3 regions of the Synechococcus sp. WH 7805 genome follow, and region 3 is predicted to be linked to each of the others. Evidence: predicted binding sites of a transcription regulator. Region 3 holds the regulator's gene; each other region holds the start of a gene.

Region 1 (7,942 bases), 440 kb from region 3:
AGCGATGCTGATGATGGAGTGCTGCCGAAGCGTCGGCCTTCCAGCTCGATTTGTCAGCGGTTATCACCTGGCTGAACCTGCCCCTGAGCAGTACGACCTGCACGCCTGGACCGAGATCTATCTACCAGGTGCCGGATGGCGTGGCTTTGATCCGAGCGCCGGTGGGGAAATCACCTCGCGCTACATCGTGCTGGCCAGTTCCTCGAAGCCCGATCTCACCGCAGCCGTTCAGGGAACATTCAGTGGCCCTGTGGCCACTGAAAGCAAACTCACTTGGACCATTGAAGCCGTTGTGGAGCCCGAACCCCTATCAGCACCCGTCGCACCCCTGATTCAGGCTGCCTGAGCCAAGGGTTCCACGCCGTGAAAACGCGGCGGTGGGGCCTGGATCGATGTCACAGCCATCAGAGCCGGAATGCGTGCACTGTTGTAAACCCGGAACTCCTGCACCAACGACACCCCTTCCTCCCGAACCGCTTGGTTGAGGACCACGGAACCATCTGGGTCCGACACCGAGCGATGGAAGGTACCGGGTGGAATGCGCAGGATGTCGCCACCACTTTGGAGACGCACGATGTGAAACGGCTTCGTCCAAGCCAGATTCACCAGATAAAAAGTACGGCCACCACTGGCCGCTAAAAGATTGTCTTCCTGATGAGGATGCAAATAGAACTGCCAGGCCCCGCTGTCTGGATCATCGGGCGGACTGATTGCAGGCCCGCTGTGAATCACCAGATCACGGGCATTGGACGTTTCCACCGTCACGTCAAAGAAACGCACCGCTGGTGTGTCGCGGAAGCGCTCATAGGACAGCAATTCGAACATCCCCGATGCGTCTTTTGACGGCAAACAACAACTAGTGAGTTGTAGTGGCCTCAACCAAGGAAAACGGTGGCATCGGCAACGCTTCAGCCACCCAAATAGGCCATCTCCGCATGACGGGCTGATTCGTTGGTCCAGTGACGCTCCTCGCTGTAGCGATCCCGGCGTTGCCGCCAGAGCCCACGAAGAACAGCCTTCAAGGCCTCCTCGCTCTGCAAAAAAGGACGAAGGTCCGTGCCCTCAGGGGCAAACAGGCAGGTGTAGGCCTGACCATCGGCCGTCACACGCAAACGATTGCAGTCCCCACAGAAGGGCTCAGTGATCGAAGCGATCACCCCGATGCAACCTCGACCATCCACGTAACGCCATCGGCGGGCTGTAGCACCCGACTGCCGCGACATCGACTGCAAAGGCCAATGCGCATCGATGCGCTGAATCATCTCCTCCGCTGAGATCACCTGATCTGAAGTCCAGCCATTGCGATTCCCCACGTCCATGTATTCGATCAAACGAAGCTCAACCCCTCGGTCCCGCGCCAGCTTCGCCAGTGGCAGCAATTGGCAGTCATTCAGTCCTCGTCGCATCACGGCATTGAGCTTGAGCCCTCCGCTTGCAGGGTCAAAGCCAGCGCGGCGGGCAGCGGTGAGTCCTCCGAGAACCTGCTCAACCAACCGATCACCGGCGCCTTGCCCACCACGCAGACCAGCCATCTTGGCCACCACCGCTCCTTCGAGGGCATCCAGGCTCACCGTGATGCGATCCAAACCGGCGGCCCGCAAGGCCAGGGCTTTCTCCGGCGTCAGCAGCACCCCATTCGTGGTCAACGCCACGTCTCGCAACCGAGAAAGGGGATCGGCGGCGTCAGCACGGCCTGCCGCCAACGCCTCAAGCAGTGGCAACAAGCGATCGCTGAGAAGGGGTTCACCTCCCGTCAGGCGCAACGTCTGGATGCCTAAACCGCTGGCAACACGAATCAGACGAAGATGCTGATCAAGATTCAATAATCCCGGTGGATCCTTTTGGTCCGGGCAGCAATACGGGCAGGCCAAGTTGCAGCGGGCCGTCAAAGAGATCCTCAGAACGCCGAATGGTCGGCTCCATTGATCGAACTCAGCTGGTAAGGGGCTCATCGCATCAACGCTGCCAGATCATCTGGCCCGTTCGCATTGATTAGATCCTGGTCTGGGCAAAGGAACGTGGTGTAGTCAATTCGTTCCAACCAACCGAACCATCTGCCGCGTCCCTCGGCCAACTCCTGATCGAGTGCGGTTCTGTTGTTCGCTCCACAGGGGTACACACCGAACAACGGCTGTAAGCGATCACCACCCTCTGCCACCAAGGCCAGGCCTTCGGCCCGGCGCCAATGCTGCAAGAGGGACAGAAGCGTGCTGCGGCGAAGACCAGGCATGTCCACAGGAAGCGTGAGCCATGCTTCATCCTCCCGTTCGGACAACACACAACCGAAGGCCTGCAAAGGGCCTGCCGGTGCCCAAGGCTCAGCTTGAACGGTCACGCCGGGTTGACCGGCCAGACATTTCCGGTGGCTGCCATGACCACTGAGCACCCATACCTCAAGATCCACTGAGCGCAGAAGGTTGACCGTTGTGACTAACCAGCTGTCGCCATTGGGATGGCGAAGCAAGGCTTTATCTGTTCCCATTCTCTCGCTGGCACCTCCTGCAAAGACCACAGCACGAAGCGAACGAGCCATCGACAATGAATGAATGAGCCACCTATCACTTCCCTGGGAAGACACTTCTGTAACAACAACTACTTTTTTGCCATCAAGGGCTTTTTGTGATGCTTGCAGCGACTGAGCAACGCCCAATATTTAGTAGCAAATACAACCGGATGGAGGCACTGCAAATGGTGCAATGAAGAGGCGGTCTGCATGAGCGCCGCATTTTGAATCCTGAGCGCATTCTTTTCGAAGCCGGGGTTTGACTCTTCATCTAAACCAAACCCCATGCTTGGCGAACTTTGGTCATTCCAGGGCAGATATAGAACACTGCATCTCACCTGGTTTGCATTCTTTCTTACTTTTGTTGTCTGGTTCAATCTCGCTCCTCTAGCAACCACCGTGAAAGCCGATCTTGGCCTGACGGTTGGTCAGATTCGAACTGTGGCTATCTGCAACGTGGCCCTCACCATTCCTGCACGTGTGCTGATCGGCATGCTGCTCGACAAATTTGGTCCCCGGCTCACCTATTCCACGCTGTTGGTGTTTTCGGTGATCCCCTGTCTGATGTTTGCATCTGCGCAGGATTTCAATCAGTTGGTGGTGGCTCGTCTGCTGCTGTCAATCGTTGGCGCTGGATTTGTGATCGGCATCCGCATGGTGGCCGAATGGTTTCCCCCCAAAGAAATTGGTCTCGCTGAAGGCATTTATGGGGGTTGGGGAAACTTCGGATCCGCATTCTCTGCACTGTCACTGGTCGGCCTGGCTGGATGGCTCTCCTTCTCCGGTGGTTTCGAATTGCCAACCGGAGCCGTTCTGAACTGGCGCGGTGCCATCGCTCTGACGGGAATTATCTCAGCCATCTATGGCGTGATCTACTACTTCAATGTGGCTGACACACCACCCGGGAAGGTCTATCAGCGCCCTGAGCGAACGGCAGGCCTTGAAGTCACCAGCATGCGTGACTTCTGGGGACTTCTGGGAATGAATGTTCCCTTCGCAGCCATTCTCTGCGTGTTGTGCTGGAGACTTCAAAAAGTTGGATTCCTCAACGCATCCACCTATCCTCTCGCTCTGCTTGCGGTCTTGGTCTGGTTTGTTTTTCAAACCTGGGGCATCGTCCGCACCAACCGAGAGTTGATCATGGGGACCAAGGTATACCCCAAGGAGGATCGTTATGAGTTCAAACAGGTTGCCATTCTTGAGCTGACTTACATCGTGAATTTCGGTTCAGAACTGGCCGTGGTTTCCATGCTGCCCACGTTCTTCGAAACCACGTTTGATCTGCCGAAAGCAACGGCTGGAATTCTTGCCTCCTGCTTCGCTTTTGTGAATCTGGTGGCTCGTCCAGCAGGCGGTCTGATTTCTGACAAACTCGGCAGCCGCAAAAACACCATGGGTTTCCTCACCGCAGGGCTGGGTTTTGGTTATCTGATCATGAGTTTGATCAAGCCCGGAACTTTTACTGGCAGTACCGGCATCGTGATCGCCGTTTTGATCACCATGCTCGCTTCCTTCTTTGTGCAGTCCGGAGAAGGCGCCACCTTTGCGTTGGTGCCCCTGGTCAAACGTCGCGTCACCGGACAGGTGGCTGGCTTGGTTGGTGCCTACGGAAACGTTGGTGCGGTGACCTATCTCACCATCTTCAGCCTGCTGCCGCTTTGGATGGGCGGTGCTGGTGAACCAACTCCAGAAACGATTGCAGCATCCAACAGTGCCTTTTTCCAGATCCTGGGAATTGCTGGTTTGATCGTCGCGTTCTTCTGCTTCTTCTTCCTGAAGGAACCCAAGGGCTCCTTCGCTGACTTGCACGAAGGTGAAACCGCCTCTGAGGGCACTCCCTCGATGGCTGGTTAACACCTCAGCTCCATCTTCGGATGGTGACCACCCCCGATGCCGCTGGCATCGGGGGTTTCTCAATTCATCGGATTGCTGCCATGTCGCCTACCACCGCGTCTGTGCAAAGTCAGTGTCCCTACTGCGGCGTTGGCTGCGGTCTGGACCTCTTGCCTCCAGGAGAAGCCGGAAAAGCGGTAAAGCGGGACGCCGAAGGTAATCCGATGTGGAGTGCACGCGGTCATCGCGAGCACCCATCCAGCCACGGACAGGTGTGCATTAAAGGTGCCACGGTTGGAGAGACCCTGGGACAAGGTCGCCTTAGCCAGCCTCTATACCGAGCAACACTGGCAGATCCGTTCCAGGCCATCAGCTGGAACAGCGCCTTCGACCTGCTCACCGAGCGCATTCGTTCCACCTTGGCCAGCAAGGGGGCTGATGCCATTGCCATGTACGGCTCCGGGCAATTTCACACCGAGGATTACTACATCGCTCAGAAACTGCTGAAGGGCGCCCTCGGCACCAATAATTTCGATGCCAATTCACGGCTGTGCATGAGTTCAGCCGTAGCTGGCTACACCCGCAGTCTCGGCTCCGACGGTCCGCCCTGCTGTTACGAGGATCTCGATCACTGCTCCGTAGCCTTCTTGATCGGCACCAACACAGCCGACTGCCATCCGGTGCTGTTCCAACGCCTGTTGAAACGCAAAAAGCGTGATCCCAAGGGACTCACCATCGTTGTGATTGATCCCCGCTGCACCGATACAGCAAAAATTGCCGATTACCACCTCGCGCTTGCCCCCGGCACCGACCTCGCCTTGCTGCATGGCCTGGCGCGCCTGGTGCTTCAGGACAATGGCTTCGACAGCGACTTCATCGATAGCGCCACAGAAGGCTTCGCAGCGTTCACCCAAACAATCAAGGCCTGGACACCAGGAAAAACCAGCAAGTTCTGCGGCATCGCCGAAAAAGACCTGCGTTCAGTGGCAAGGCTTTGGAGCCGAAAGGAAGGGATTTTGAGCCTTTGGTCGATGGGCGTGAACCAACGGCGAGAGGGAACCGCCGTTGTGGGAGGGCTGATCAACCTGCACCTGCTCACCGGGGAGATCGGCAAAGCCGGTGCAGGCCCCTTCTCACTCACGGGTCAACCGAATGCCATGGGTGGACGCGAAGCCGGCGGCCTCGCCCATCTGCTTCCTGGCTACCGATTGGTCACCAATGCGGAGCACCGCCATGCGGTTGAGAAAGCGTGGGGGTTTGCCCCTGGATCCATTGCTGCCCAACCAGGACTGGACGCATGGAAACAAGTGGAAGCGATGGAACGGGGGGAGCTCGATCTCTGGTGGGTGGCTGCCACGAACCCACTGGTCAGCATGCCGGACCTCGAACGCGTCAAAGCCGCGATGCAACGCTGCAAACTCGTGGTGGTGAGCGAAGCCTATGCCGACACCGAAACGTCTCATTACGCCCATCTGCTTCTGCCGGCAGCCCAATGGAGTGAAAAGAGCGGAGCGATGACCAATTCAGAGCGGCGGGTCACCTTGTGCCCAGCGTTCAGGCCCCGCCATGGCGACAGCCGAGCGGACTGGGAAGTGTTTGCAGAACTCGGACGACGACTCGGCTTCGTCGACCAGTTTTCCTACAGCTCAGCCGCAGAGGTTTATGAGGAGTTCACCTCTCTCACGGCGGCCCGCGTCTGCGACATGTCGGGTCTTAGTCACTCCCTGCTGAAGGAGCATGGCCCGCAGCAATGGCCTTACCCCAAGGGTGAAGGCCCAACCAGAACCTCCAAACGTCTCTACGAAAAGAAACGATTCCCGACTGCCAGTGGTCGGGCCAGATTTCAAAAGGACAGTCCCCTGGGTCTGGCAGAACCCCCCTGCGAGATGTACCCGCTGGTGCTCACAGTGGGTCGCTATCTCGGCCAATGGCACACAATGACGCGCACGGGCAAGGTCGCACGCCTGAACGCCATGCATCCCGAACCCAGCCTTGAAATGCATCCCAGCGATGCCAAGCGCTTTGGTCTGGAAGACAACGGCTTGGCAGCCATCACATCCCGTCGAGGCACGCTCACCGCGCGGGTTTGCGTGTCGGAGCGGATCCGCGTGGGATCAGTGTTCCTACCAATGCATTGGGGCTTCACTCAGGCCGAAGCCTGCGAAGCCAATGCCCTCATGCACGATCAGGCCTGTCCGATCTCCAAACAACCGGAACTAAAAGCCTCTGCCGTGGTAGTCGCTCCAGCGGTATCGGTTGTGAAACCGACGGAACAGGACACAGGCGTTCTGGAGAACCTGCGGCGGCTGCTCACCCCAGCACTTCGTTGAATGCGGCGTCCAGATTGTGGTGATCGTGGCCGGGCCGCGCCAACTTGCAGAGCGCAAAACGGTCCAATTCGCAGAGATCCCTCCAGTGATGCAGTGACAGTTGAACCTGCCGCGTCCTCGCAGCCTCCAGGAGAGACTCAGGCAAAGCATCTGATTGCTGCCAGGGTTCCTGCGTGCATGGCGGGAGATCCTTCACAACCCCATCAGCCATGGCAGCGGTGCAGACGCGCAAGTGATCGCGCATCCGCGTCAGCTCTTGGGCCCCATCGTTCCAATCCACCAACGCCTGGCGTTGCTCCTGAGACATCGCAAGCCAGTGGCTGAGCTTGAGCTTGACGCCGGCCAGATCGAGTTTGCGGCGGACACACAGAGGAATGCAGCGCCAAGAACCAATGAAATCCTGTTCAAAGGCATAACAATGCCGCGACTGATCAAGTTGCCGGCGCATTGGTATCAGGAACAACCGTTTTTTCTTCTTTAGCTCAAAACAGTGACATCCACGACGAAGCGTTTGATCAGCACCATCGAAGCTTCGTTCATTCACTGACCAATCGGATGCGTTTCGCCCTCTCCCTTGGATTGTTGTTTGGCTCTGCCCATGGCTGGCTCGCATCCGAAGGGCTGGCCTCCGGCCTGCTTGTGATCAACCAGGAGCAGGGAACAACTTTGAAAACTTTCAGTGCGTTCGGTAACGGTTCTTACAGCCTGTCTCCATGATGCTCTAATTCGCGTCAATTCAAGAATGACCTTCAGCGCCTCCTCCAGCCAAGTCGTTCGCAGCCCGATCACCATCGCTGCTGGATTCATCGGAGCTTTCATCGTTGCTTCCCTTGCTGTTCAGATGGTTCGCAGCCAAGCCTCGGCAGCTCGCCCTTCCCTGAACGCTGGCCAAGCAAGCAAGGTCGAGCCTGTGATCGCCTCACAGGCCGCAATGTGGTCCGTTCTGGGCACAACCGAATCAAACTGAAATCGATCAGCCTTCGGCCTGCATGTCTGAGCGACTCACGCACCTCACCGAAAACGGTGAGGTGCGCATGGTGGATGTCGGCGACAGAGCCGTCACCAAACGCACGGCGACCGCAGTTGGCGAACTGCTAATGCTCACTTCAACGTTGGAGGCCGTCCTCAACGGCACCACTCCGAAGGGGGATGTTTTTGCGGTGGCCCGCATCGCTGGCATTCAAGGGGCAAAGAAAACAGCTGAGTTGATTCCTCTCTGTCATCCACTTCCGATTAGTGGACTGACGGTGGAGATCAAACCTGCCCAGGAGTTACC
Region 2 (7,942 bases), 450 kb from region 3:
GCCAAGCCGATGGATTCCAGCTCGTCCTGCAAGCAGGACACCAATTGGTCGAGAACAGCGGGATCCAGATCACGAATGTCCACCGTCATCGACACGGAGCCTGGAACAACGTTGGCGGCATTGGGCCAAACCTCAAGACGTCCCACCGTCGCCACCGGATCACCGGGATGACACCGAGCCATCTCTTCCACCGCCAGCACAATCCGGGAGGCAGCGGCGAGGGCATCCTGTCGGAGTCCCATCGGCGTTGTGCCGGCATGGTTGGCCTGACCCTTTACATGAATGCTGAAACGTCTCTGCCCGACGATGCCCTCAACAATGCCAATGGCATCGCGCCGCTGCTCGAGCACAGCACCTTGCTCAACATGCAGTTCAAGAAAGGCTGCAACGGCTGAATCAGATCGCGCCGCCGAGGGCAGGGATGGCCAGTGACCACCGATTCGCTCCAGGTTGATGTCAATCGGATCCCCGTTGCTGGTGGCGTAAGCCGATGGGTCCATCGATGCCGTGCCAGCCATGCCCTTGCAGCCGACCATCGTTGACTCTTCATCAGCGAAAGCCACGACCTCGAAGGGGTGTCGTAGACGCTGCCCCGCATCATTCAGCGCACGGACGCATTCCAGGCCCGCCAAGACGCCAAGGACTCCATCAAAACGACCACCTGTTGGGACGGTATCCAAATGCGAACCCGTCATCAGCACCGGCAACGAGGGGTCCTGCCCCTCGAGCCGGCCAATCAAATTGCCAGCGGCATCCACACGCAGCTGCATGCCGGCCTCTTGCATCCAGCACGCAAGCTGGTCCCGGCCTTGAACATCGGCCGAACTAAACCCGCGGCGACAAACGCTTCCATCGGCTTGAAGGCCAATGGCCGCCATGGACTCGAGCGAATCAATCAATCTGTCGCGCCGAGGCTGGACACCTAACCGCTCTCGATCGGCTCCAGCTGGAGCGATTTGTGAGCGATGGATCAACAGCTCGGGCAAGGATCGTGACCTTCAGTTCAAACCAAGGTCCAGTTTCGCTTTGGAACCCAATTGAGCTTGTCGTCAATGCGACGTTTTAACCCTCATCAAAGAATTCAAACGGGCATCAATACCCGCCAACCGAGGTGATCAGCCTGCTCGCGAGCCTGAGCTGGCACATCGGCCGCCACAAACATCCGATGCAGCATCTGAACACCCAGGAGGTGGTTGATCACAGCGTCCATCTGAACCCTCTCGGCGTCGGTGGTGACAGGGTCGTCATGGCGCGCAAACAAGGTACGCACCCCCTCTTTGCTCAACAACCCAGCCGCATCAATCGCCTCATCACTCAGGTAGTCATCGGCCAATTGCTTCATCTGCGCCCACTTCTCAGGCTCGGTGTGGGCCGGAGGCGCCATGAAGGCAAATTTCTCACGCTTGTAGAGCACCTCCGGCAGCAAGCCAGCCATCGCCTCCCGAAGCACGTATTTCTCGGTTTTGCCCTTGATCCGCAGCTCCGGAGGCACCTGCACCGCAGCGGCCGCTAGGTGGTGATCAAGGAAAGCCGGCCGAGCCTCCATGGAATTGGCCATGTCGACGCGATCACCTCCCCAGGTGAGGATCTGGCCCTCCAACATCGTTTTGATCCAGACGTACTGAGCCTTGTCGAGGGCATGGCGGCCCTCGAGTTGCTGCGGATTCAACTGCTCAGCAATGGCCTTACCCGGCGAATACTCCGCTAACGCCTGGCGGTGCTCTTCAGCCAGCAGATCAGGCACAAGCGGCGCGCAGGCCAGCCAGGGCTGCAGACAGCTGGGGGTGAAACCCACCACAGCATCAAGGTCGGGATCATCCACCTGATCAGCCGCCAGCATCGCTCCCTGCACCAGGGAATTGTTGGTTTGAAGCAGAGATTCCCAATCTTGGCGGTCGCTTTGCGGCAGATCATCCAAACCATGGAGGAACATGTCGCGCCGAAAGGCTGGATAACCACCGAACAGCTCATCTGACCCTTCCCCGGTCATCACGACCTTGTAATCAACGTTGTTGACGTGGCGACTCATCAGATATTTGGCCACAGCGAGGGTGTTGTAGATCGTGCGCTCGGTGTGCCAAAGCGTCTGTTCCATGTGGCCATACAACTCACGGCCCGACAGACGCATCACGTCCTGTTCGGCACCCGTGGCCTCTGCCATCTCGGCAGCAATGGGTGTTTCGTCGTAGCGGGCATCATCAAATCCGATCGTGAAGGCCTTGACGGGACCCTGACTCACCGCCGACGCCAGACCGAGGATCGAACAACTGTCGATGCCGCCGGAGAGATAACAACCAACCGGCACATCCGCCACCATCCGCATCTCCACCGCTTCCAGCAGAGCAGCCCGCACATTGGCAATGTGATCGGCCTCGGTGAGGGTGCTGTCCCGCTGATCCAAACGGGGAAAATCAACATCCCAATAGGTGGACTCCGACACCTCAAGCCGGTCACCCCTGCGTTGCACCTTCAGCACATGACCGGGCTGAACCTGGTGCACCCCGGCAAAGGCGGTCGTTCCCGGAACCATGGTCTGCATCAATTGATGAAACAGACCCTCCGAGGTGAAACGTCTCTCCACCAATGGATGGGCAAACAGCACCTTCAACTCGGAGCCGAACACCACTCCCTCAGGCGTCATCGTCCAGTACTGGGGCTTGATACCGAAGCGATCCCTCACCAGATACAGACAGTCATCCACGGCATCAAACAAGGCGAAGGCGAATTCCCCCCGCAGCAAGGGCAACGTGGACTCGAGACCTTGCCGTTGATAGAGACGCAGCAGGATCTCGGAATCACTCTTGGTGCTGAAACGCACCCCCTGAGCAGTGAGATCAGCCCGGATGCGCTGAAAGTCGTAGAACTCGCCGTTGTGCGCCATCAGCACCTGGCGGTCGTCGCTGAGGAATGGCTGCCTTGCCCGCGATTCGTTCAGATCGATAATCGACAACCGGGCATGACAGAAGCCGACACCGGCAGCGTCGATGCATTCCACACCGAAACCATCCGGTCCGCGATGGGACTGAATGGCCGCCATGTTGACCAACAACTGACGATCCAACGTCTGACGACGATCCGCCAGAAATACACCTCCGATTCCGCACATCAGTTCGCCTCAGATCACATCCATCACCCGCTCGGCACGATTCACCATGCAGGTGAGCAATGCCATGCGCAGAAACACCGCCCCACGCGCCTGGCTGAAATACCAGTTGTGCGGCGTGTCATCCAAACAGGTGCTCAGCTCGGGGCCCCGCGCCAGGGGGTGCAGCACGATCGCCTCAGGCTTGAACGGCAGATCCCGGGTGAGACGAAATCCACCGCCGTGCACCTCATAGCTGTCGCCAACCCAGGCGATCGCATTGATGTAAACAACGTCCAGCTCGGGAATCTCAGCCGCCAGATCTGAACTGCAGCGGATGGTCACACCGCTCGCTTCCAGCTCCTCCAGTTGACCCGGATCAAACAGAGGCGCTTCTGAGTCAACCCCGGCCGCATGAATCACCACCACCTCCTCAAGGATCTGGGGGAATTTGCTGAGGATCCGCAGCAATGAACGCACAGTGCGCATCCGTGACGGCAAACCGATCACCCCGATGCGGATCCGATCCTTGGGCAACACCTCAGTCAAAGCCAAACTGGGACGCCACTTGAAAATCGTGTAGAGATCCGCCATCGCCTGCGTCGGATGCTCATCAATGCCATTGCCGGCATTGATGATCGGAATCCGCAGAGTGGAAGTCATGGCATAGACAGCATCCGGATTGCTGTCGCGCAGCACCACACAGTCGCCGTAGTTGTTGAACATGTGCGCCACATCCTCCAGCGACTCCCCCTTGGCGATCCCGGTGGTGCTGCGGTCGGTGATGTTGATCGAATCGCCGCCGAGGCGATGCCAGGCGCTGTCGAAGGAAAGGCGTGTGCGCGTGCTGGGCTCGTAGAAAGCGTTGATCAGGATCTTGCCGGTGAGCGGCGTGTTGTGACGGCAGTAACGGTCAGGGTTGCTCTCGAATTTCGCAGCCAATCGAAACAGCTGAAGCAGAGTTTCGGGTCGGAACGCCTGCATCGACACAACATGCTGGTCGATCAGATCCAACAAGGGCTCGCCATCTTCAGCGATGGCAGCCAGAAGCTCCTGAGGCTGGTCATGACCGAACACATCGGGACCCATCGGCCGGAAGCGGAGCGGCGCCGATACCTCCTCAATCACTGCAGTGCCGGGATCTGCCATAAGCAAGTGCATCAACACCCGACGTGTAAATCGCGTGCTTGTGCTGTGAATCACATCCTCTCTCGATAACAAGAGTTGAGTGCGAACGTCTAGCTCGATACACGTTCTTTAGAAAAAGACTCAAAAAATAGTTTGATTTAATACAAAACACCCCAAATATGTTCGAAACGAACACTTACCAGACACGTCCGCTTCTCCACTCAATCAACCAAATCAACAACAGCGCTAGCACAGAGCAAACGAGCGCCACCTGACTTCCCACCAGGACGACACGGAACCAGCGTTGGTCCACCAGAACCATGAGCAACACCGACATCACCATGGCGTTATCCCTCCTCCTTCAAGAGATTGAAATCAAACCGTTCGGGCTTCCGACGACTGCCCACCACCATCACGACGGCCGAAACCGCCGCGGAGAACACTGCCGCGCAATAAGGGGCAATCAGAACGTAGGCCGTCAGACCGACAGCACTACCGGCAACCATGGCGACGATCGCTGCCCAACGATTGGCGGATGACCAGTAGAGACCGCAAGCCACAGGCCAGACCGTTGAGGCCACCAACGCACCGGTAAAGAACAACACCGACGCCAGCGAGTCCAGCCGCGGCCAGGACAGGGCCACAGTGACCACGGCCAGACCGACCACCATCAGCCGTGCCGCCTGCTTGAGCTGCGCATCATTGGCCTGGGGACGAAGCAGACGGAAATAGACGTCTTCAGCCAGCAAATCCGCGGTGGACGCCAACAGAGAATCCAAAGTGGAGGTGAGTGACGCGAAGACGACGACAAACACCAATGCAGCCCCACCAGCCCCAAGAAGATCGGCCGCCATCACTGGGAACACCATGTTCACCTGCTCCAGCTGCAGGTCTCTGGCCAGTGCGACCAGACCGATCGAGCCCGTCACCAAGGGGACACTCATCCAGGCCAGCCCCCCCAACAGAAAAGATGTCATCACCACGCTGCGACGGCTGGCGAACACTCGGGACCACCAGATGTTGTTGTGAAAAACCTCACCCATCGAGAACAGAGCTGAATTCCAGGCGATCAACAGACCGGCGGGGAGCAGCAGATCAAGACGGTCGGGATGCTCAGCGATCAAGCGAGCATGCACCTCAGGCATCGGGAACTGACGAAAAGCAAGTACCGCCACCACTGCCAGCAACACCATGATCAGCAGCGATTGGATGAAATCGGTTCCAATCACCGCCCGCATGCCACCAAACAACGTGTAAACCGTTGCGACACCGATCACCACCACCATGCCCACGTGGTAGTCAAACCCAGATAGAGCCTGGAGTAACAGCCCAGCGCCCATGGCTTGGGTCATCAGAAAGCCAAGGGTGTACACGGCGGTGATCACCATGAACACCCACCAAGCCAAGCGTCCGTAGCGCAGCCGAATGAAATCACCACTGGTGCGTCCGTTGGGCATCAGCTGCTTGATGCGAGCGGCCAGCGGCGCAAACAAAATCAACCCCAGTCCTGCCAGGGCGTAACTGAACATGCCCCAGAGGCCTGTTCTGTAGCCGAATTCCGGGGCCAGAAGGGTCGTGTTGCCCGTCACCCAAGACGCCATCAAGGTGGCTGTGCTCAGGGCCAACCCGATGTTGCGGCCCGCCAGCATGAAATCGTCCGCATCTCCTTTACCGCGGCGGCCCCAGGCGATCCCTAGCGCAATCCACAACACGGAGAACAGCACCACAAGCGCCCATGCAATCCCTGGTGCCAGAAAAGGGGCAGCGTCAGCGGACATCCGACGCTCCCCGATCACGGCAGCGAAGATGACCGGAAAGAATCATCACCACAGTGGCCAGGGTCACCGCAGCACCAAGGGCAAAGATCATTCCAGCCCAGAGATTGTCATCCAAAGCGAATGTCCTCTTCAGCAGATCTAAGACAAGCAAATCGCGGTGTTCGCAATCTTCCACCGACTGATAACAAAGTCGCCAGGGCTACCTGAATCACAGGCTGCCAGTGGCTTGATGCCTCCAATCTCGAAATGTGTAGCAATCACAACCAGCAGGGGCCTGCTCGAGTTTTTGGATGAGGGTGTTAATTACTCAGGCGATGTTCACCGAGTACCGACCAACCGAGGGGTACGACGAATATTTCTGCCGCGAACAGTCCGCTCCCCGTGCTGATCTGGAGCCACTTCTGTCCTCCCTCGGCGCTATGGGGCTGGCGGAGCTAAATCGCAGTCACGCCTCAGCGAGCAACCTGTTACGACGTCTCGGCGCCACCTTCCGACTCAACGGATCAGGTCTGCATGGCGGAGAGCGGATTCTGCCCTTCGATCCGCTGCCAAGACTCATTCACCGCCAGGAATGGTCCGTTCTGGAGCGCGGATTGGTGCAACGCCTGGAGGCCATTGATCAGTTTCTGGCGGACGTTTATGGTCCCCAACGGATCCTCAACGATGGCGTGATCCCGCGTGAGGATGTGGAGAGCTCCCAGGGCTGGCGGCCCCAGATGCAGGACATCACCGTGCCGCTCAATCGCTGGTGCCATATCTCCGGTCTGGATCTGATCCGCGATGGCGACGGCACCTGGAGGGTTCTGGAGGACAACCTGCGCTGCCCCTCCGGCGTGGCTTATTTCCTTGAGAACCGCCGGGTGATGAAACGGTTGTTCCCGAGCCTGTTTGCGGGCCGCACAGTGCAGCCGATCGACGATTACCCCTCCCATCTCTTGCGCACGCTGCAGGATCTGGCCCCCTGGAGTGATGCCCCCAGAGTGGTACTGCTCACCCCCGGCGTGTTCAACAGCGCCTACTTCGAGCACAGCTATCTGGCCCAGCAGATGGGCATTGCCCTGGTGGAAGGCCGCGATCTGATCTGTGAGGACGGACGCGTCTGGATGCGCAGCACTGCTGGCCGGGAACCTGTGGATGTGATCTACCGGCGCATCGATGACGATTTCCTCGATCCAAACGTCTTCCGGCGTGATTCGATGCTCGGTGTCCCAGGGCTCATCGATGCCATGCGCTCTGGTCGGGTGGCCATCGCCAACGCCCCTGGGAGCGGGGTCGCCGACGACAAGCTGATCTATGCCTACGTGCCGGCCATGATCCGGTATTACCTCAACGAAGAACCGATCATTGACAACGTCCCCACCTATCTCTGTTCAAGGGACGACGACCTCCGTTTTGTGCTTGAGCATCTCAACGAGCTGGTGGTGAAATCAGTCGCCGAAGCCGGCGGCTATGGAATGTTGATCGGGCCTCACGCCAGCACTGAGGAGATTGAGAGCTTCGCGGTGAAGATCAAGGCACACCCGCGCAATTTCATCGCCCAGCCCACCCTGCAGCTGTCCACAGTTCCATCCCTCAGTGAAGGAGAGCTGTACCCCTGCCATGTGGATCTGCGCCCCTATGTACTGCGAGGTAAGAGCGACTGGGTCAGCCCCGGCGGCCTGACTCGAGTGGCATTGAAACGCGGTTCCCTGGTGGTGAACTCTTCCCAGGGTGGCGGCTGCAAGGACACCTGGGTGGTCAGCGACAGTGCCGTAACGGCCGAGAAACCGGAGCTCGTACCGTGCTGAGCCGTGTGGCCGATTCGCTGTACTGGATCAACCGGTATGTCGAACGGGCCGAAAACATCTCCCGATTTCTAGAAGTGAGCGAAGCCATGGCCCTGGACTGCCCCCCCGGCAGCGCTGAGCCTTGGCTTCCATTGGTCGATGCCAATGGAGACCGTCAACGCTTTGAC
Region 3 (7,942 bases):
AGCGTCTTCCTGAGTTCGGCCGCACTTTGGGGAAGACTTTGAAGGGGTTTCAATCCGCTTCTAAGGAATTTGAGCGGGAAATCAACAAAGCCATGGCTGAGCCTGAAGTTCTTCCTGAGGTTTCAGAGCCAACGACGGACACCACTCCGTCGAAAGGCGCTAGCGCTGACTGATCGTGATCAACTCCGGCGACCTCCGATTGGTGGTAGGTCTTGGCAATCCGGGTGACCGTTATGCCTCGACCCGTCACAACGTGGGGTTCAGGGTTTTAGAGCAGCTTGCTGCTCAGGAACATGCTCGGTTCCGAGCCATGGCCAAGCTCCAAGGTGATCTTGCGAATATCGGCGCTGGACCCGATCGTTTGCGCTTGTTGATGCCCAAGACCTTCATGAATGAGAGCGGCCGATCGATCCGTGCCACCCTCGACTGGTTTGGTTTGAGCCTGGGACAAGTCATCGTTCTGGTCGATGACATGGATCTCCCCCTCGGACGCCTGCGCTTGCGAGCCCGGGGCAGTGCCGGCGGTCACAACGGATTAAAAAGCACGATTCAGCATCTCGGCACCCAGGATTTTGCACGTCTTCGCATCGGGATTGGTGCTCCGGGGCGTTCGCCTGAGGAACGAAGGGCTCGCACCGTGTCGCATGTGTTGGGGGCGTTCAGCCGTGAGGAGGAGCCTCTGCTGAACGAGGTGTTGAAAGAAGTTCTCTCCGGGCTGGAACGCATCCAACGTCAGGGATTGGAACGGGCTGGTAACCACATCAATGCTTTGAATCTCGCCCCTTCTCAGAGTGAGTCGGTTTGATGGCACGTCTGCCATCCACCACAGCTCATCTGAGGGTTCATCACCAGAGTTTTAGTGATCAGTGTCTTCAGGGTGAAGTTCAGGCCGGTGGATTTATCTGGGAGTTTCAGTGGTTCTTCAAGCGCGGTGAGCTCAGCGTTGAGCCTTCGCTCGGACGCGCCCTGATCCAGGATGCGTTGCAACGCTTTTTGGTGAGATCCGATTATCGGCTCGAGGCTGGAGGGGATTACAGCTTCACCGTGAGAGCCAAGTTCTGACGGGCTCCGGTGTAGGCCAGTTGAAACGGCAGTTGAGCGCAGTCTCGAGAATTACCAGAGCGGCAACAGCATCGAGATCACAGGGGGGGATGCGTAGTCCCTCAGGCAGCAGTCGCCGCCATCCTTTCGGAGGCCAGAGCTCCCAGTATCGACTCCTGGCCTGCAGGGTGGTGCCGCGTTCGTCGACAACGGTGAGCTGCAGATCCGCCGGTAGCTGGTCGCGCCAGTGCCTACTGGCTGTGCCGTTGCCCATCACCACGCGATCAAGAGGTTCCTTGGATCGCCATTGCTCCAGGGTCTCCAGGACAGAGCATCCCTCAAGGACATGTCCTTCGAGGACGATTCCCAAGTCTGTGTCAACGAGCAGGAGCCCGCACTTGCTTCGGCCCGGATCCAGGGCGGCGATGCGAGTCACGGTGTGTCATCCGCAGTGGTGGGTTTGAAGCTGCGTTGAAGTCGAAGCTGAATCGCAATGGGGTCGGCTGTCTCGCTGTTCCTGAGTGCCACCGCCTCAAGCTCAACCCGTCCGGTGCTGCGATCAATCAGCATCTTTCCGAGCTCGTTTAGTGCCTGGGAGTCGAATTGCAGTCCCTTGCTGATGGAGCCGCGGCGTTGAATTTCTGCCAGGGTTGATGCCAGAAGCAGGTTCAACCTGTTGCGGACATCCTCCGCGGATGTTTCTTCGCTGGCCAGGGCGGTCGTTGCAAGCACCTCTCCATCGCGGGTAATGGTGACGTTGGGCCTGACCTCCGGGAAGGCATACACAACCGTTTCACCCTGAAGCACGTTGGCGGCAGAGCGCAGCAGTACAACCCAGGTTCCTGGTTTGCGGATGGCTTGTTCCAGGCGGTTGATGTCTTGACGAGGCACCAACAGAATCTGTTTGTCGGGAGCCTGTCCTGGCAGGACTTGCTGGTAAGCCTGGAGGTTGGCCTCTCTCAGCACCTGATCGATCACCTGGCGCGCCTGGTCAGGGCGTTCAAGTCTGAGTGTGGCTGTTGCTAAGGGCTGACCACTGCTGATCGCGACGTTTCCGCGGCGCAGGGCTAGAAGATTCTCCTCTAGCAGTTTCAATTCGGCTTCGCCGGAGCGGATGCGATCTCGTACAGCGGCGAGCTCGCGGTCGGTTCTGCGGATTTCGTCGTCGCGTTTACCAACGTCCTGGCTCAGTCGTTGTCGTTCTGCTTCGAGTCGGCGGGTCTGATCCTGCAGGGGTTGAAGGGTTTCTCTCAGCTCATTGGCTTGTTTACGTGCTTCCTCAAGGCGTCTGCGCACCTCGATCTCATCCTTGCGAGCTTTGTCCAGTTCTTGTTTGGATTGCTTCTGAGCTGACCGGCTGGTCTTCAGATCCGCCCGGCTGCTGCGCAGCCTGGCCTGAAGGTCATTCAGTTCGAAGAGGCCGACGCGCAACTGCCGACTGACGAGCAGCATCAGGCCCAGGGAGAGGACGCTGATCAGGCTGCCGGTGAGCACTGTGATCACCACGGCTGTCTGACGGGGGCGCAGGCCGAAGAGGCTCAGACGAGCCTTGCCGACCCTGGAGCCGAGTCGATCACCCAAGGTCGAGAGCACGCCACCGAGGACAAGCAATGACAGCAGAAGCAACCAGCCAGTCACAGAGAACTCATTGCACGCAGTGCAGCTCGAACGCCGCCATCCTCACTCTTCTGTGCGTCAGCTGAACCGTTTGGCGAGGGCGATGGGATCGAGAACGGTAATTTTTTTGCGGTCAATCTCTACCAGACCCGAGTTGCGAAGGTCTCCGAGGAGGCGGGTGATGGTGACCCGGGTTGATCCAATGGCTTCGGCGATGGCTTGATGCGACAGCCGCAGATCGATCGTGATCCCCTGGTTCCCAGGGATGCCGAAGTCGCGGCAGAGCACCAGCAGAAAACTCACCAGGCGTGACGACATGTCGCGGTGGGTCAATGTTTCGATCATCGTCTCCGTCTGAAGAATTCGGCTTGAGAGTCCCTGCAGCAGCAGCAGCCCCACCGAGGTGTCAGCTTCGATGGCCTTACGCACCGAGGTGGCGGGAGCTGTGACCATTTCAACCCTGGTGAAGGCCACTGAGTGGTAGAAACGATCGGAACGATGGCCGGTGAGGAGGGAGAGCACACCGAAAAGACTGTTCTCTCGCAGCAGAGCCACGGTGATCTCCTCCCCTGACTCGTAGACGCGAGAGAGGCGCACGGCACCGCGCCTAATGAGATAGACGCGTTCGGCGGGATCACCCGGGAAGAAAATGGTTTTGCTGCGTTCGATCAGCTCCGTGTTGGCACCCTCGAGGTCCCGAATGACTTCAAGCAGAGTCTTGCTAGTTGGTGCGGGCGCGTTGGCCAGGCTCACTTCCGATGTGCGTCCTTGATGAGAGGCTGTGCGGCTAAAGCCGCGGATCACTTCGGGCATGGCCGGCACATCGGTTTTAGGAAGTTAAGGAGCGATTGACTCTCACCCTGTAGCAACGCACACGATTCCAAAGTGATCACTGCGTTCTCAGAGCCTCGTTCTGGGCGCGCATCAGCTGCTTGAGCCCAGGTTCCGCTCGATCGAGGAGCAGGTTCAGCTGCTGCCGGCTGAAGGTGGCTCCCTCTGCTGTTCCCTGGAGTTCAAGGAGTTCACCGCTGGCGTTCATCACCACATTCAGATCCACATCCGCCTGAGAGTCCTCGCTGTAATCCAGATCAAGTAGGGCTTCGCCCTGGAGTAGTCCCACCGATACGGCTGCCACCTGGGCTCTGACTGGATTGGCCGGGATGAGTCCCTGCGACACCAGTGATGCGCAGGCGTGATGGAGTGCCAGCCAGGCTCCAGTGATGGAGGCGGTGCGAGTGCCTGCATCGGCCTGAATCACATCGCAGTCCACAAGCAGAGTGTTCTCGCCTAACGCCTCCATGGAGAGCGCAGCGCGCAGACTGCGACCGATTAAACGCTGAATCTCCTGGGTGCGTCCGGAGAGCTTCAGCCATTCCCGTCGTTGACGTTCGGGGGTGGAACCAGGGAGCAGCCGGTATTCCGCGCTCAGCCAGCCGAGGCCCTGGTCACGGCGCCAGCGCGGCACGCCTTGCTCGTGGCAGACGCTGCAGAGCACAGCGGTTCGGCCGGTGCGAACGATCACGGAGCTGAGGGCGAAGCCCATGGGATCCCATTCGACGGCGAAGGGCCTCAGTTCGGACGCTTGACGTCCGTCCTTGCGGGAGATGGTGTTCATGCCTGGCGACGATGGCTTCATTGAGCCTGGCAGTTGGACTGAGACACCATGGGTGGTGTCCAAGGGCTTGTGGATCGGATCCGCAGCGCTAGATTCAAATTCTGCTGGGCCGTCTGGACACCAGCCCTGATGCCAGCGACCGAGATGACAACAAGCTTGAGTTCCAGCCATCGATCCCGAGACGTCCGCAGTGCGGATCACCGGACGCTTGAGCAAGCTGGTCTGAGGAGATTGCCGGTTTTTGAGCCGAGGCCACCGCTGCATCTGGTGGCTCAGGAGGGCCAGCTTCAGGTTCACACGGCCCCGTATCGAGGGAGTTTCGGGACGGTGATGAGCCAAGCACTGCGTGCTGCGGGTCTTGGCAGCAGGGTGCTGGTCGCTCAATTTCTTAAAGGTGGTGTGGTGCAGGGGCCTGATGCTGCGGTCACTCTCTGCGACCGTCTCAGCTGGATGCGTCCTGCTGTTCTCGAGTGTTTGTCCCAACCTGCGGCCAATGCTGAGCCGGAGGTGATTGATGCTGTGCAATCGGTCTGGAACGCCTGCGCAAAGCAATTAATCAGCGGGGACCTTGATCAGTTGGTGCTGGATGAGCTTGGCCTGGCAATTGCATTCGGCTACCTCGATGAGCGGGAGGTGTTGTGTCGCCTGGAGCAGCGTCCCGCGTCAATGGATGTGATCATCACGGGTCCATCCATCCCGGACTCGCTGATGGCTTTGGCTGATCAAGTCACGGAATTGCGTAGGGGCCTCTGATGCTGAAAAACGATCGCTGGATCACCGAGCAAGCTGCTGCAGGGATGCTCGATCCATTTCAAGCGGGTCTTGTGCGTCATCTCGAACCGGATCAGAAACTGCGCCCGGTGTTGAGTTTTGGTTGTTCGTCGTATGGCTATGACCTGCGCCTTTCACCGCAGGAGTTTCTGATTTTCAAACACGTGCCTGGCACGGTGATGAACCCCAAGCGATTTAATCCAGCCAACCTGGAGCCCACCGAGCTCCATCATGATGAAGATGGAGACTATTTTATCCTTCCAGCTCACTCCTATGGGCTTGGTGTTGCCCTTGAAAAAATGAAGGTGCCGCCCAATATCACGGTGATCTGCCTGGGCAAGAGCACCTATGCGCGCCTCGGCATCATCGTGAACACCACGCCCGCGGAAGCTAGCTGGGAAGGTCATCTCACTCTTGAATTCAGCAACAGCTCAGGTGCTGATTGCCGTATTTATGCCAATGAAGGCATCTGTCAGTTGTTGTTTTTTGAAGGTGACCCATGCGACACCACCTACAGCGATCGCCAGGGCAAATATCAGCACCAGCCTGAGCGGGTCACCCTCGCCAAGGTTTGAACGCTTGTGGGGGCCTGACCTCAGGGCGCCAGTCTTGCTTTATGAAGCCGGCTTTTTTCATACCAGGCTGCGAATTCAGGCGCCCAATCCTGGAGGTGTGGCCACATGAGGTCGCAGAGCTCGCGGATTTCCTTCTGTGCATCGAGCTTGGCGCGCAAATCCATGAAGTGCAGGAACGCCCGAAGACTGAAGCTCACCACGAAGTGCTGTCGGTAATCAAAGGGAAGAATCCCGCGGGCATGTTCCTCTGCGAAACCGGCTCGCAGTAGATCCCGATAGCGCTCTGAAGCTTGCTTGCAGAGCTGCAGATCCTGCGACCGCAGCGCCTGGCTGTAAGTGTATTTCTTGCCCTGACGATCGCTGTAATCTCCAACTGGTCTGAGGTAAAACACGTCCTCCAGATCCAGCTCACCGTCGGCAGCCCGGGCAATCCGCTCGCCTGTGTAACGCATCGACTGGACATCGAAGCTCACGCCCACTCGGTGGGTGCGAGCTTGCTGCATCACCGAGTGAGGGAACCAGCCCACATTCAGAACGATCTGGGCATGTTCAAGCGGGCCGTAGTGGCCTCGCTCGCCTGAGAGCAAGCGCTTCACACAGATTTCGCCGGCACGGGTTTCATCGGGCCAATCGTCGCGGTCGGCGGCTACGAAACCTTCGCTGTAGTCCTGATGCATGCCGGCATACACGCATTGCTGCGGGTTAGGGGTTGCAGCGATCAGGTCGACCCGAAAGCGGGAATCCATGGTCACGTCAGGTCGGAGAACAAGCGTTGTCAGATCATGACCGGTCTGTCTAGGAATGGCTGCGTGGACCGGCCGCAGTTTCCAGCATGGTCGGCTCTGGTAATGGACTTGCGCTGCCTACCCCGGTCAATGTGGGCAACGAGGTGTTGGTGACAAGCGCAGCAGCCAGCGCGTTCAGCTCGCTTTCACTGCGGCCGCCGAGAGACCGGCCACGCAGTTCTCCATCGGCAGCGAAGAGGTTGAGCTGGGGGATGCCAGTCACGTCATAGCGATCCGTGAGGTCCAGCCAGCGAGGATTGTCGATATTCACCAGCACCACGTCGAGCTCGTCCGAATGAGCTTCTTCCATCGTCATCATGGCGGGAGCCATTTCTTGGCAGACCTCACACCAGTCGGCGTAAAACTCCAGGATCGTGGGACGTCCATTGCTGAGTGCAATTTCCGGGGCCAGAGATCGTCGGGCCAGTTGGTCGAGGGGTGATTCCGCTATCCCGCCATTGCGCACCAAAAACAGACTGACGGCCAATGCAATGGCCGAGACGAGCAGAAGGCCTTTCTGCAGTGATGTAAGGCTTGTGCTGTCGGGTGTGCCGGTCATCCTTGAGAAGGATTCGACATCCATCCTGACAGGACAAACCACCTGCTGTTGCTAGCGTTTCAAGTGGAGTGGTTATCGCACCCGGTGTCTGTCATCCAGGGGAACCCACCACGTTGATGCCTCTTCTTCGCTTCCTGTTGTTGCCCTTGAGAGCACCCCTGCTTTTGGTGCTTTTCGGTGTCTCTCTGTTTCTTGGTCATCACTGGGCCATACAGGAAACCTGGCTTGCGAAGGCCCATCAGATGAGTGTCAATATGTTCTGGACGATTGAACTGATTCAGGCCCTAGTTGTTGTAGTGATCTGCACCATGCCGGATCTGTTGCTGCGTCAGTTGTCCTTGCTCATGGCTTCTAGCCGGGTACTCAGCCTGGTGGTCACCCTCGCGTTGGTGATCACTGTGGGCCTTTATATGTTGAGCCTTAGCCTGCTCTCCGATGTGTTGATCCTTGCATCAGCCACACTTTTGGCTCGGTTGGATCTCACCAGGATCAGAGTGGTACCAGCTCCCCAGATCACAGCTTTCTGGTTGGCAGTGATTGTGATCAGCGGGATTTGGATTGGTCATGACTTGCCCAGTCCGATCTGAGGTAGGCCCAGAGGTTGCCAAGCACTTTTTTTGTGTAAAGCCTGGTTTCCGGATAGGGAATCCGTTCAACCCAAAGTTCCGGATCTTGCGTGAGTTCTTGACTCAACCAAGATCCGGCGGCGCCAGGCCCCGCGTTATAGCTGGCGACGGTGAGCCAGGGGTTTTCCTGCCATTCCTCGAGTAGCCAGGCCAGGTAGCGCGCTCCCAGGGTTGCGTTGCGTGCGGGTTGCCTGAGTTCAGCATCACTGATGGGGGCTCCCTCCATCTCCGCTGCGGTGGCCGGCATCAGCTGCAACAGGCCCACGGCTCCCACTGGCGATTGCACGCCTGGGGAAAAGCGAGATTCCTGACGGGCGATCGCCAGGAGCAGTTCCAGGCGTACCGCTTCCTGC

Evidence for each region. Region 3 encodes NtcA, which controls nitrogen genes in cyanobacteria. Its sites were predicted from a motif close to GTANCNNNNGNTAC; they were not measured.
Region 1: the regulator NtcA is predicted to act here: its motif matches at 2,583-2,596, upstream of WH7805_RS08990 (molybdenum cofactor guanylyltransferase).
Region 2: the regulator NtcA is predicted to act here: its motif matches at 6,239-6,252, upstream of WH7805_RS09015 (circularly permuted type 2 ATP-grasp protein).

Annotation. Positions count from the first base shown of each region.
Region 1 covers NZ_CH724168.1:1,728,178-1,736,119, reverse strand. Annotated here, with positions in the region: gene WH7805_RS09005 (transglutaminase family protein) at 1-346, shown strand, start outside; gene WH7805_RS09000 (hypothetical protein) at 334-825, opposite strand; gene moaA (GTP 3',8-cyclase MoaA) at 909-1,952, opposite strand; gene WH7805_RS08990 (molybdenum cofactor guanylyltransferase) at 1,949-2,533, opposite strand; gene WH7805_RS08980 (NarK family nitrate/nitrite MFS transporter) at 2,789-4,357, shown strand; gene WH7805_RS08975 (molybdopterin oxidoreductase family protein) at 4,438-6,666, shown strand; gene WH7805_RS08970 (nitrate reductase associated protein) at 6,647-7,114, opposite strand; gene WH7805_RS14445 (hypothetical protein) at 7,222-7,383, shown strand; gene WH7805_RS08960 (hypothetical protein) at 7,409-7,633, shown strand; gene moaC (cyclic pyranopterin monophosphate synthase MoaC) at 7,656-7,942, shown strand, end outside.
Region 2 covers NZ_CH724168.1:1,737,468-1,745,409, reverse strand. Annotated here, with positions in the region: gene WH7805_RS09040 (Zn-dependent hydrolase) at 1-977, opposite strand, end outside; gene asnB (asparagine synthase (glutamine-hydrolyzing)) at 1,082-3,106, opposite strand; gene WH7805_RS09030 (aspartate carbamoyltransferase) at 3,116-4,231, opposite strand; gene WH7805_RS14980 (hypothetical protein) at 4,407-4,553, opposite strand; gene WH7805_RS09025 (sodium:solute symporter family protein) at 4,558-5,988, opposite strand; gene WH7805_RS15100 (hypothetical protein) at 5,978-6,103, opposite strand; gene WH7805_RS09015 (circularly permuted type 2 ATP-grasp protein) at 6,303-7,775, shown strand; gene WH7805_RS09010 (alpha-E domain-containing protein) at 7,769-7,942, shown strand, end outside.
Region 3 covers NZ_CH724168.1:1,289,457-1,297,398, reverse strand. Annotated here, with positions in the region: gene WH7805_RS07025 (TatA/E family twin arginine-targeting protein translocase) at 1-173, shown strand, start outside; gene pth (aminoacyl-tRNA hydrolase) at 179-805, shown strand; gene WH7805_RS07015 (DUF3146 family protein) at 805-1,062, shown strand; gene WH7805_RS07010 (hypothetical protein) at 1,040-1,477, opposite strand; gene WH7805_RS07005 (DUF3084 domain-containing protein) at 1,474-2,679, opposite strand; gene ntcA (global nitrogen regulator NtcA) at 2,737-3,471, opposite strand; gene rph (ribonuclease PH) at 3,548-4,273, opposite strand; gene WH7805_RS06990 (cob(I)yrinic acid a,c-diamide adenosyltransferase) at 4,418-5,026, shown strand; gene dcd (dCTP deaminase) at 5,026-5,619, shown strand; gene thyX (FAD-dependent thymidylate synthase) at 5,640-6,365, opposite strand; gene WH7805_RS06975 (thioredoxin domain-containing protein) at 6,415-6,963, opposite strand; gene WH7805_RS06970 (hypothetical protein) at 7,080-7,550, shown strand; gene WH7805_RS06965 (lytic transglycosylase domain-containing protein) at 7,507-7,942, opposite strand, start outside.